One region of the Agrobacterium sp. 22-214-1 genome, then DNA from elsewhere that is predicted to be linked to it. Evidence: riboswitches for the same ligand, from Rfam matches in the RefSeq annotation. Region 1 holds a riboswitch; the other holds the start of a gene.
The links. A riboswitch is a leader RNA that binds a small molecule or an ion and turns the genes downstream of it on or off. The one in region 1 is predicted to bind S-adenosylmethionine.

Region 1 (6,577 bases):
CATACCGTTGCACGACCTTACGCGCGCGCGAGGCAAAAACGCTGAAAAATCAGTGCCCTTTGGACGTCATCGATCTTGTTGGAAAGGTAGCTGGAGCGGGTGAAGGGAATCGAACCCTCGTATTCAGCTTGGGAAGCTGCTGCTCTACCATTGAGCTACACCCGCACCGCGCATAAGACATCGGATAGTTCGCAGCGGGTGTCAAGCACCCGCCGGGGTCGTTATTCGGCGCGAAAATGCTTGGAGAGCTTCAGCCCCTGCGCCTGATAGTTGGAGCCGAGGCCGGTGCCATAGAGGCCTTCCGGTTTCTGCAACATGTGCTCGTAAACCAGCCGGCCGACGATCTGGCCGTGTTCGAGGATGAAGGGAACCTCGTGGCTGCGGACTTCGAGCACGGCGCGGCTGCCTGTGCCGCCGGCCTGCGCATGGCCGAAGCCGGGATCGAAGAAGCCGGCGTAGTGCACGCGGAATTCGCCCACCAGGGGGTCGAAGGGTGTCATTTCCGCCGCATAGAGCGGCGGAACGTGGACTGCTTCGCGCGAGACGAGAATATAGAATTCATCCGGGTCGAGGATCAATTCGGCGCGCCCACGCGCGTAGAGCGGCTCCCAGAAATCGAGAACGTCGTGCTGGGCTTTCTTGTCGACATCCACCACCGCCGTATGATGTTTGCCGCGATAACCGATCAACCCGTTTTCACCGAAACCCTTGAGGTCGATCGAGAGCGCGATGCCGCCGCCGGTCACGTTGGGCGTGTCGCTGGCAACCAGCGTTTCCGTCTCGTGCAGCTTCAGCAGTTCACTTTCGTTGAGCAGCGAATGGCCGATGCGGAAGCGGATCTGCGACAGGCGCGAGCCGCGTCGCACCACGATCGGGAAGGTGCGCGGACTGATTTCCAGATAGAGCGGGCCGGCATAACCGGCCGGTATCTTGTCGAATTCCTGCGCGCTGTCAGTCATGACGCGGGTGAAGATATCGAGACGGCCGGTCGAGCTTTTCGGATTGGCCGAGGCCGACATGTCCGCGGGCAGCGCAAGGCTCTCCATCAAGGGAACGATATAGACACAACCGGTTTCCAGCACCGCGCCCTGGGTAAGGTCGATCTCGTGCAGGCTGAGACGATTGAGCTTGTCGATGACGCGGTTTCCGGGACCGGGCATGAAACTGGCGCGCACGCGATAGGCCTTCGAGCCGAGCCTGAGATCGAGGCTGGCGGGCTGCACCTGATCAGCATCGAGATCGGCCTCGCTCTTCAGCTTGCCGCCCGCAAACAGCGCCTTGATTGCGCCATCCGCCAAAATGCCCGTGGTTCTGGTCATGGTCATCATTCCTTTTTACGGCGACAAAACCAAAAGGAAAGCATTGACGCAAGCCGGTAACGGCAGTATGGCAAGCTTATCCCGTGGTGATTTGGCCGGTCGGCTTGCAGCCACGTTAAACAAGTGGCTAAAAAGACCGGGTGCTAGGAACCGGTCTGCTTTTGCGGCCGGTTTTTTTGTTTTGAAGGTGATCACATGAGCAATAAATGGCGCCCGGCAACCCAGCTCGTTCACGGCGGTACGCTACGCTCCCCTTACGGTGAAACGTCGGAAGCGATCTATCTGACCCAGGGTTTCGTCTATGAAAACTCCGAAGCCGCCGAAGCGCGCTTCAAGGGTGAAACGGATGGGTTCATCTACGCCCGCTATGCGAGCCCGACCAACGACATGTTCGAAAAACGCATGTGCCTGCTGGAAGGCGCCGAAGACGCCCGCGCACTTGCGTCGGGCATGGCCGCCGTCACCGCCGCCATCATGTGCCAGCTGCGCGCCGGCGACCATATCGTTGCGGCCCGCGCCCTCTTCGGCTCCTGCCGCTGGGTGGTCGAAACGCTTGCGCCGAAATACGGCATCGAATGCACGCTGATCGACGGTCGCGATCTCGGAAACTGGGAAAAGGCGATCCAGCCGAACACCAAGCTGTTCTTCCTCGAAAGCCCGACCAATCCGACGCTTGAAATCATCGATATTGCCGGCGTGGCGAAGCTCGCCAACCAGATCGGTGCGAAGGTGGTGGTCGACAACGTCTTTGCCACACCGCTTTTCCAGAAGCCGCTCGAACTCGGCGCCCATATCGTCGTTTATTCGGCCACCAAGCATATTGACGGCCAGGGCCGCTGCCTTGGCGGCGTGATCCTTTCCGACAAGAAGTGGATCGAGGAAGAGCTGCAGGACTATTTCCGCCATACCGGCCCCGCCATGTCGCCTTTCAATGCCTGGACGCTTCTGAAGGGCATCGAGACCCTGCCGCTGCGTGTGAAGCAGCAGACGGCCAATGCCGGCAAAATCGCCGATTTTCTCGCCGATAGCGGCAAGGTCGCCAAGGTCATATATCCCGGCCGCGCCGATCACCCGCAGGCCGATATCATCGCCCGACAGATGTCCGGCGGCTCGACGCTTGTGGCTTTCGAGCTGAAGGGCGGCAAGGAAGCAGCCTTCAAGCTGCAGAACGCGCTTGAGATCGTGAAGATTTCCAACAATCTCGGCGACGCCAAGAGCCTCATCACCCACCCCGGCACGACGACGCACAAGAACCTCACCGACGAGGCACGTGCTGAACTCGGCATTTCCGGCGGCACCCTGCGCCTTTCCTGCGGCATCGAGGATACCGACGACCTGCTGGAGGATCTGGCGAAGGGTCTGGCGGCCGTTTCGGCCTGAAAATTCAATCCGCAAAGCGCCATCGCCTGACTGCGTGTCGGGCCATGGTTCGCCTGCACGGTCTAAAAAGACCGCTTCAGGCAACCAATATTTACCTTTACCGTTATCCCTAACGGTGGAAAACAGCGCAACAGGAGACGCCTCCTGCCCGTCAAGTCATTCATTTTCTTGACGATAGCCAGAGCCTATAGTGTAGGATGCGGCGGCAGGCATAATATCGAGGTGTGGCGCGTATGTATCGTGCTCTGACAAGGGATATCGAGGTAACGGTCGATCCGTATTATCTCGAGGAACAATCCGACCCGGATGACGATCGTTACGTCTGGGGCTACAAAGTCGTGATCGCGAACAATTCCGATATTCCGGTTACCCTCGTCAATCGCTATTGGCACATCACCGATCAGAACGGGCAGGTGGATGAGGTCTATGGGCCGGGCGTCGTGGGTGAGAAGCCGCATCTGAAACCGGGCGACAGCTACGAATATTCCTCCGGCTGCCCGCTGGACACACCTTCTGGCCTGATGTTCGGCCATTATGAAATGGAAACGGAAAATGGCGAGGTGTTCAACGTCACCATACCCGCCTTTTCGCTGGATTCACCCGGCCTGATGCGGGTCCTGAACTGACATTCACCCGGCAATGAAAAAGCCGCGCCCTTTCAGGACGCGGCTTTCATTCAGGCATTCTCAAATTCACTCACATCGTAGCGATAGGTCGTGGAGCAGAACTCGCAGGTCACGGCAATGGCGCCGTCTTCTTCGCTTGCCTCGATCTCCTCGGCGGTGAAACCGGACAGCACGCCCTTGATCTTCTCCCGCGAGCAGCTGCAACGGTCAAGAACCGCCTGCGGATCATAGATACGCACACCGCTCTCGTGGAAAAGCCGGAAGAGAAGACGTTCCACCGGCACCTGCGGATCGGTCAGCTCGTCGGTATCCACCGTGTTCAGCAGCGTCACCGCCTCGGTCCAGGCATCATCCTCCTGCACCTCGTGACCGCTTTCATCGCCGTCGCCGCCATGCAGGTCGCGCATACGCAGCCGCTCGGGCGACTGCGGCAAGAACTGCGCTATAACGCCGCCCGCACGCCAGCCATGACGCGGCTTGCCTTCGCCATCACGGTCGAAGAACTCGGCAACCCCCAGCCGCACGCGGGTGGGAAGCTGTTCCGACTGGCGGAAATAAACCCCGGCAATGTCTTCCAGCGAGGAGCCATCGAGCGGCACGATACCCTGATAGGGCTGCATGCCCGCACCCTGATCGATCGTGAAGGCCAGAATGCCGTTGCCGAGCAATTGCTCCGGCGACGTCGCCCCGGCCGCAATCGCCTCCGCCAGCCGCTCCTCATCGAAACGGGCATAAGCGCGCATGCTTTCCGGCGCGGTGAAATCCGCAACCAGAAGGTCGACCGGGCCGTCACCCTTGGTCTGGACGGTCAGCTTGCCGGAAAACTTGAGCGACGTGCCGATCAGCGCCGTCAGAACGGTCGCTTCCGCCAGCAGGCGGGCGACCGCCGGGGGATAGTCATGCCGCTCGAGGATGGCATTCAGCAGCGGACCCACCTGCACGGCGCGGCCGCGCACATCCAGACCTTCGACCTGAAAGGGCACAACCTTGTCGTCGCCAGCAAAATCGAGATCGTCCAGTTCAACCGTTACATCTGCCATGTCATACTCCCTGGCGCAGCCGTGGCGCCGCTACCGTCCAAAAGTCCGGCTTTTAAAATGTGCTTTTTTCGCTTGTCGCACAGAGACCCGGGAAGAGAAACCGCTTCCGGGGAAAAACGTGCAAATCGTGATGATGGCCCGCCAGCAAAACCGACGGGCCTCTTCGAAGTCCCACAGATGGTAATCTATGCGCGCAAGTTCAAGCACCCGGCGTGACGGTGTCAGGCCGGGCGATTGCTCATCAGATGACGCCCATGCACCATGCGATGATGGACTTCTGCGCGTGGAGGCGGTTTTCCGCCTCGTCGAAGACGACGGATTGCGGACCGTCGATCACGGCATCCGTCACTTCCTCGCCGCGATGGGCCGGCAGGCAATGCATGAACAGCGCGTCTTTTTCCGCCTTGGCCATCAGGGCTTCATTCACCTGATAGGGCTGGAAGATGTTGTGGCCGCGCGCCTTGTGTTCCTGGTTCATGGACACCCAGGTATCGGTGACGACGCAGTCCGCACCCGCAACGGCCTTGTCGGCGTCGTGGCACAGCATGATCTCGCCGCCATTGTTGCGCGCCCAGTTCAGGAACTTGTCATGCGGTTCGGAGCCCATCGGCACGGCCATCGTCATGCGGTAACCGAAACGGGCCGAGCCTTCGACGAAGGAATGCAGGACGTTATTGCCGTCACCCGTCCAGGCAATAGTCTTGCCTTTGACCGGGCCGCGATGTTCCTCGAAGGTCATGATATCCGCCATGATCTGGCAGGGATGCGTGTCGTCCGTCAGGGCGTTGATGACCGGCACCGTCGCGTGTTCGGCAAGCTCCAGCAGGCGCGAATGATCCGTCGTGCGGATCATGATGGCGTCGACGTAACGCGACAGCACCTTGGCCGTATCGCCGATCGTTTCGGCGCGACCGAGCTGCATTTCCGTACCGGAGAGGAAAAGCGTCTCGCCGCCGAGCTGGCGCATGCCGACATCGAAGGAGACGCGGGTGCGGGTGGAAGGCTTTTCGAAGATCATAGCCAGCATCTTGCCGGCAAGCGGCTTTTCCGCCGTTCCGGCCTTGGTGGCGGCCTTGCGTGTGCGGGCGTCGTCGAGAATTGCCCGCAGGTCCTGCGAGCTGACGGCCGACAGGTCGAGAAAATGTTTAGGTGAAGCCATTTCAAACTGTCCCATGCTCGCGAGCCTCGGGGAAGAGGCCCGCCCTTTATTGTTTCCTCAGGCGATTTTTGCCTGTTTCGCTGTCAGGGAAGCGGCGGCCGCTTCCACGCGTGACAGACCCTCGCGGGCCTCTTCCGCCGTGGTGACGAGCGGCGGCAGAAGACGGATGACGTTGTCGCCCGCCGGCACGCCCAGCAGATGCTCGGCGCGCATGGCCTGCAACAGCTCGCCCGATGGAACCTTGGCCTTGATGCCGAGAAGCAGGCCTTCGCCACGGATTTCCTCGATAACGTCAGGATAACGATCCTTCAGCGAAGCAAGGCCCTGGCGGAAGACCAGCGCGACATCACGGACCTTTTCCAGAAAGCCCTCGGAGAGGACGACATCGAGCACGGCATTGCCGACAGCCATGGCCAGCGGGTTGCCGCCATAGGTGGTGCCATGCACGCCCGCCGTCATGCCGGAAGCGGCATCCGCCGTCGCAAGGCATGCACCGAGCGGGAAACCGCCGCCGATACCCTTGGCAACCGCCATGATATCCGGTGCAACGCCCGTCTGCTCATAGGCAAAGAGCTTGCCCGTACGGCCAACGCCGGTCTGGACCTCGTCGAAAATCAGCAACATGCCGTGCTCATCACAGAGCGACCGCAGCAGCTGCAGGAATTCCTTGGCTGGCGCGCGAATGCCGCCCTCACCCTGAATGGGCTCGATCAGAAGCGCGGCCGTTTCGGCCGTGATGGCGGCTTCCAGCGCATCGACGTCACCGAAGGGCACCTGGTCGAAACCTTCGACCTTGGGACCGAAACCTTCGAGATATTTCTGCTGGCCGCCGGCGGCAATCGTCGCCAGCGTGCGGCCATGGAAGGCGCCTTCAAAGGTGATGATACGGAACTTTTCCGGATGCCCCTTGGAATAATGATAACGGCGCGCGGTCTTGATCGCGCATTCCAGCGCTTCCGCGCCGGAATTGGTGAAGAAGACCTTGTCTGCGAATGTCGCTTCCGTCAGGCGCTTTGCAAGCTTTTCCTGGCCCGGGACTTCATAAAGGTTCGA
Region 2 (6,577 bases), on a different contig from region 1:
CGTCACCGGGTCCGAGCCCCGCTTCGGCATAGGCCTGAACCGTGTCGTAACCGGCAAAATCCGGGGCCTGCTCCAGATAACGGATGGTGGCGGCCGGATGCCGGAAAACCTCGCCCGATTGCGCCTCGACCAGACCCGCGGCGATCTTCATCAGGGTGGACTTGCCGGAACCGTTGCGCCCAACAAGGCAGATGCGGTCGCCCGGTTCTACCTGTAGATTGGCGCCGTCGAGCAGGGGGGTCACGCCGAAGGTCAGCTTGATGTCATCGAGTTTCAAAATTGGGGGTGCCAAGGCGTCAGGCTCCGGTCAGATCATAAGGGCGGGCGAGCACGATGGCTTTTCCGCTTTTCAGCGAGAAATGCACGGGGCCGCCATTCGCGACATTGGAAATAGTACGGGACGAACCGAAAGCAAGCGCGAAATCCTTCAACGGATAACGCACATTGCCGATATCGAGCCCCTCAAGGGCGGTAAATCCGGCAACCGAAAACAGCGAGGCGGGCGGTAAATCGACATCCAGCGAACCGGCAAGCAGCGGCCGCGCCTCTTCTTCACCGGAGGTCAGCGTAACGTCGATACCACGTTCGGCGAGTGCGACCGCGTAAAGGAGGTGCTGAAGCGCATGGTCGCTTCTCGCGCCTCCAAGGGCACCGACAAGCACCAGCGAATGCGCTCCACGGGAGAGAGCTTCCGATACCGCGATTTCGCCATCCGTCACCGCCTTTGCGGCCGGGTATGGCTGCCGCGCTACATCGGGCCAGGCCTCCAGCAACTCTTTGCTGGCGGAATCGAAATCCCCGACCCACAATTCCGGCGCAAGGCCAAGCGGTCCGGCATGGCGCATGCCGCCGTCGGCCGCAATCACACGGCTATCCGCGACCGCCTCTTTGAGACGATCGGTCACCGTAACATCGCCGCCAAGCAGAATGGTGAAGCGCTCTTTATCCATGCCCTGCCTTATCGCACCTCGGCCAAAAATGGAAAGCGGAAACCCGATGAAATCGGCCTATATTGATTTTCGCCGGCTTCGGGATTATGAAACGCCTCAGTGGTGATTTGCCGACCGGCTTGCAGCCACTTTAAAGAAGTCGCTAAAGGGTCGAGGAAAAAGGCAATTTCCTGGGACCGGCCGCGATTTCGCTGCCGGTTTTTTTGTTTTCGCAACGTTCTTTACGTGATCCGGAAAAGAGAGTTCGACATGCCGATCAAGATTCCCGATACGCTTCCCGCTTTTGAGACCCTCGTTCATGAGGGCGTGCGGGTCATGACCGAAACGGCGGCCATCCGGCAGGATATCCGCCCGCTCCAGATCGGGCTTCTCAACCTCATGCCGAACAAGATCAAGACGGAAATCCAGATGGCGCGCCTCGTCGGCGCCTCGCCGCTGCAGGTGGAGCTGTCGCTGGTGCGGATCGGCGGCCATAGAGCCAAGAACACGCCGGAAGAACATCTTCTGTCCTTTTACGAGACGTGGGAAGAAGTGCGCCACCGCAAGTTTGACGGTTTCATCATTACCGGCGCACCCGTGGAGACGCTGGCCTATGAAGACGTGACCTACTGGAACGAAATGCAGAAGATTTTCGAATGGACGCAGACCAACGTTCATTCGACGCTGAATGTCTGCTGGGGCGCGATGGCCGCCATCTATCATTTCCACGGCGTGCCGAAACACGAGTTGAAGGAAAAGGCGTTCGGGGTCTATCGTCACCGCAATCTCTGCCCCTCATCGATCTATCTGAACGGCTTTTCGGACGATTTCCAGGTTCCCGTCTCGCGCTGGACGGAAGTACGCCGCGCCGATATCGAAAAACATCCGAAACTCGAAATCCTGATGGAATCCGAGGAAATGGGCGTTTGTCTGGTGCATGAGAAAGAGGGTAACCGGCTCTATATGTTCAACCATGTCGAATATGATTCGACATCGCTTTCGGACGAATATTTCCGTGACGCGAATGCCGGCGTGCCCATCAAGCTGCCGCATGATTATTTTCCGCACAACGACCCGGAGCTCGCCCCGCTCAACCGCTGGCGCAGCCATGCCCATCTGTTTTTCGGAAACTGGATCAACGAGATATACCAGACGACACCCTATGATCTCGAAGCCATCGGGCAACTGGCCGCGTAAAGCGCGTCGCGTTTTATCGAACGGCATGCGACGCGCTTTCGTTTTTGTTTTAAGCATGTCTTTGTCCCAAAACCGCGGCGCACTTTTGGGAGACATGCTTTGAATTGCGGGATTGCGAATTGCCGGAAAATGACGCAACGTCCGCCCGGCAATTCGCAACACCAGGGAGAATGACGAGATGAGCGACGCGGCGGCGCGGGAGAATTTCGGTTTCACGGCGACCGGCGAAAAAGTCGAACGCGTCACCATCTCGAAAGGCGGGCTGACGGCCAAGGTCATCACCTGGGGCGCGGTCATTCAGGATCTGCGCCTAGAGGGTCACCAGCCGCCGCTCGTTCTCGGCTTCGACAGGTTCGAGGACTACAAATATTCCTCCTATTTCGGCGCCACCCCCGGCCGCAACGCCAACCGCATCGGCGACGGCCGGTTCTCGATCGATGGGCACGAATACCAGCTGGAGCTCAATGAAAAGGGTGTAACCCACCTGCATGGCGGCAGCGACGGCATGGGCAAGCGCAACTGGATGCTGATGGAACATGGCGAAAGCCATGCGGTTCTGCAGATCATCGATCCCGACGGTCGCGCCGGTTATCCCGGCAATTGCACGGTCACGGCCACCTATACGATCCTCGACGGCGGCGTGCTTTCGGTGGTCTATGAAACGGTGACCGACAAGCCGACCATCGCCAATGTCTGCCAGCATTCCTATTTCAATCTCGATGGCGCAGACACCGCGCTTGGGCATGAGATCAGCATCGCGGCTGATTTTTACCTGCCCACCAATGACAAGCAGATACCGACGGGCGAGATCCGCTCCGTCGAAGGCACCGTCTTCGACCTGCGCCACCCGACACCGATGCGGCGCAAGGAGAATGGCGAGCAGGTTCTCTACGACCATAATTTCTGCCTGTCGCCCGAGCGCCGCGCAAAACGCAAGGTCGCCCGCGCCTATTCGCCGGCATCCGATATCGCCCTTGAGGTTCACACCACCGAACCTGGTGTGCAGTTTTATTCGGCCTTCAAACTGGACGTTCCCGTTCCGGGCCTTGATGGCCGTCACTACGGCCCCTTTGCCGGTTTCTGCCTGGAAACGCAGATTTGGCCGGACGCCGTCAACCACCCGGATTTCCCGCACGCCATCCTGCGGCCGGGTGAAACCCTGCGTCAGGAAACCGACTATATTTTCAAGAAAGGCTGACGCGGCGCGCCGGGGTCAATCCAGCACGCAGCCGACGTAGCCGCCGGAGGCACGCGCGCGCCGTTCGATAAGGCCGGCAAGCCGTTGCAGCCCGCGTCCCGGCTTGCTGGCGACGCGGTCTATGGGATTAGGCAGCGAAACCGCCAGCAGCGCCGCCTGACGGGAGCTGAGTTTTGCGGCCGGCACCTTGAAATGGTGCTGCGCGGCAGCCTCGATTCCATAAATGCCCGGTCCCCATTCGGCAACGTTGAGATAAATCTCCATCATCCGTTTTTTCGACCAGACGAAATCAGCCGCGATCGCCAGCGGCAGTTCCAATCCCTTGCGCAGGAAAGAACGGCCATTCCATAAAAACAGGTTCTTGGCCGTCTGCATCGGAATGGTGCTTGCGCCGCGGGTGGAAGCCCCGTCCAGCGCATTGCTCACCACGGACTGCATCTGGTTCCAGTCCACGCCGCCATGGAAACAGAATTGCCCGTCCTCGGACATCATCACGGATTGCACAAGGCGCGGCGAAATATCCTCAAGCGGCACCCAGCGCCGGTCATATCCCTGCAGAGTCACCAGATCGGCGAGCATCAGCGTCGAGACCGGCCGGATAAACGGCAGCGCATAAACCGGAATCAGCAGATAGGGCAGGATCAGCAAAGCCAGCAAGGTCATGACGATACGCTTTGCCAACGTGCGAAAATCCACCTTCGGACTGCTCCGGTCTTCCGCCAGCACGGCGTAATCTGCGTCGCTTTCAGGCGTACTGCTCAATATTCGTCAAAGCCCCGCACCAATTGAAGCCTTTCATAGTCCATTGCCGCCTTCAAGGCGAGTCCGCTCAAATAGTTGCACCTCTGGAATCACGAAAAGGTTTGCCTGCATTCGCGCGGCATGCCAAAGAGCGCGGCATGGACGCTGCGATGACAAATTTCGAAACGAAGCTGCGCGAAAACGCGGCCAAAACCGAAGCCCTGCTTGGCCGCCTGCTTTCCGGCGAAACCCGCGCGGATGAGATCACGCGCCCGCAAAACCTGCTCGACGCCATGCGCCATGGCGTGCTGAACGGCGGTAAACGCCTGCGGCCCTTCCTCGTCATCGAAAGTGCCGCCCTTGCGGGCGGGAATGCCGAAGCCGCCCTTTATGTCGGCGCGGCACTGGAATGCCTCCATTGTTATTCGCTTGTTCATGACGATCTGCCGGCCATGGACGATGACGACCTACGCCGCGGCCAGCCGACCGTGCATCGCAAATTCGATGAGGCGACCGCAATTCTCGCCGGCGACAGCCTGCTGACACTGGCCTTCGATATCATCGCTTCGGACGAAAATCCGCTTGCGGCCGAGCGTAAGGCCGCGCTCGTACTTTCGCTTGCCCGCGCGGCGGGCATTGGCGGCATGGCCGGCGGCCAGGCGCTCGATCTCGCTGCTGAGAAAAAAGCACCGGATGAAGCCGGCGTCATTATATTGCAGGCTATGAAAACCGGTGCACTGCTGCGTTTTGCCTGCGAGGCGGGCGCAATCATCGCCGGCAGCGATGTTTCCGAGAGGCAAAGGCTGCGTCTCTTCGGCGAAAAGATCGGCCTCGCCTTCCAGCTTGCCGACGACCTTCTGGATTTGACGGCCGATGCCGCCACCATGGGCAAGGCAACCGGCAAGGACGCCGCGCGCGGCAAGGGAACGCTTGTGGCGCTGCGCGGCGAGGACTGGGCGCGCAGCCAGCTGCGGGAGCAAGTGGCGGAAGCCAGCGAACTGCTGGCCCCTTATGGCGAAAAGGCCGCGATTCTCATCGCGGCCGCCAGATTCATCGCTGAACGAAAAAGCTGAGCGGCTTCCACCCAGCTTTTCATCACCCAATCAGCCCTTGAGCGGCGAGATCAGCACTTCGACGCGACGGTTCTGGGCGCGGCCATCCGGCGTTGCATTCGAAGCGATCGGCTGCGACGGGCCGAAGCCGAGCGTCGAAATACGGCGCTGATCGACGCCGCGCGCGCCGAGATAATTGGCGACCGATGCGGCACGACGCTCCGAAAGGCCCTGATTGTAACCGGCGCTGCCGGTCGAATCGGTATGGCCGTTGATGTCGATGAGCGTGCGGTTGAACTTGTTCAGCACGATGGCGACGGAATCGAGCGTCTGATAGAATGGCGGGATGACCTGATCCTGGTCCGTCGCGAAGGTGATGTTCGACGGCATGTTGAGAACGATGCTGTCGCCTCGGCGGGTAACCGAAACGCCGGTTCCCTGAAGCTGGGCGCGAAGCTCGGCTTCCTGGCCATCCATGTAATTGCCGATGGCGCCGCCGGCGAGCGCGCCGATGCCCGCACCGATAAGCGCGGCATTGCGGCGACCGGTCGGCGAACCGCCGACAGCCAGACCACCCAGAGCACCGACGACGGCGCCGATGCCGGCGCCGCCCGCCGTGTTCGACATCTTCTGTTCACCCGTATAGGGATCGGTGGTGGTGCAGGCGGAAAGATAGGTCCCGCAAAGGGCGACGATCGCGATTTTTTTGATCATGTGTTTTGATGCTCCGAGAGGTTCAGGAGGTATGACAGTGGAATTCCGGCCTTTTCACGGTACTCTTTACTCCGCCGCATCTTTCCGGCCAAAACGCTTTTCGATGTAATCGATCACAAGCGCTTCAAAATCGGCGGCGATATTGGGACCACGCAGGGTCAGCGCCTTCTCTCCATCGATGAAGACGGGCGCTGCCGGGCTTTCGCCGGTTCCGGGCAGGGAAATGCCGATATCGGCATGTTTGCTTTCACCGGGGCCGTTGACGATACAGCCCATGACAGCGACATTGAGCGCCTCGACACCCGGATATTTCTCACGCCAGATCGGCATGTTCTTGCGAATATCGTTCTGAATGTTCTGGGCAAGTTCCTGAAAGACGGTCGACGTGGTGCGCCCGCAGCCGGGACATGCCGCAACGACCGGAATGAACTGACGGAAACCCATGACCTGCAGCAGTTCCTGCGCCACCTGCACTTCGCGGGTGCGGTCGCCATTCGGCTCAGGCGTCAGCGAGACGCGGATCGTATCGCCGATGCCGTGCTGCAGCACGTAACCCATGGCGGCGGACGAGGCGACGATGCCCTTGGAGCCCATGCCCGCTTCGGTGAGGCCGAGATGCAGGGCGTGATCGGAGCGTTCCGACAGCATGGAATAAACGGCGATCAGGTCCTGCACCTGGCTGACCTTGGCCGACAGGATGATGCGGTTGCGCGGCAGGCCGATCTCTTCGGCAAGCTCGGCGGAAA

Region 2: linked by a shared signal. The riboswitch ahead of metA (homoserine O-acetyltransferase MetA) and the one ahead of ACQZ5G_RS07980 (O-succinylhomoserine sulfhydrylase) in region 1 are both predicted to bind S-adenosylmethionine.

Annotation. Positions count from the first base shown of each region.
Region 1 is NZ_JBNWCK010000001.1:1,581,365-1,587,941, forward strand. Features, by position in the region: tRNA gene ACQZ5G_RS07970 (tRNA-Gly) at 92-165, opposite strand; gene ACQZ5G_RS07975 (2'-deoxycytidine 5'-triphosphate deaminase) at 222-1,319, opposite strand; SAM riboswitch at 1,393-1,471, shown strand; gene ACQZ5G_RS07980 (O-succinylhomoserine sulfhydrylase) at 1,515-2,699, shown strand; gene apaG (Co2+/Mg2+ efflux protein ApaG) at 2,933-3,325, shown strand; gene ACQZ5G_RS07990 (Hsp33 family molecular chaperone) at 3,376-4,365, opposite strand; gene argF (ornithine carbamoyltransferase) at 4,607-5,524, opposite strand; gene ACQZ5G_RS08000 (acetylornithine transaminase) at 5,582-6,577, opposite strand, start outside.
Region 2 is NZ_JBNWCK010000005.1:185,012-191,588, forward strand. Features, by position in the region: gene ACQZ5G_RS18665 (ABC-F family ATP-binding cassette domain-containing protein) at 1-292, opposite strand, end outside; gene ACQZ5G_RS18670 (thiamine diphosphokinase) at 297-950, opposite strand; SAM riboswitch at 1,040-1,116, shown strand; gene metA (homoserine O-acetyltransferase MetA) at 1,200-2,126, shown strand; gene ACQZ5G_RS18680 (aldose epimerase family protein) at 2,305-3,324, shown strand; gene mtgA (monofunctional biosynthetic peptidoglycan transglycosylase) at 3,340-4,086, opposite strand; gene ACQZ5G_RS18690 (polyprenyl synthetase family protein) at 4,224-5,138, shown strand; gene ACQZ5G_RS18695 (OmpA family protein) at 5,169-5,831, opposite strand; gene ispG (flavodoxin-dependent (E)-4-hydroxy-3-methylbut-2-enyl-diphosphate synthase) at 5,898-6,577, opposite strand, start outside.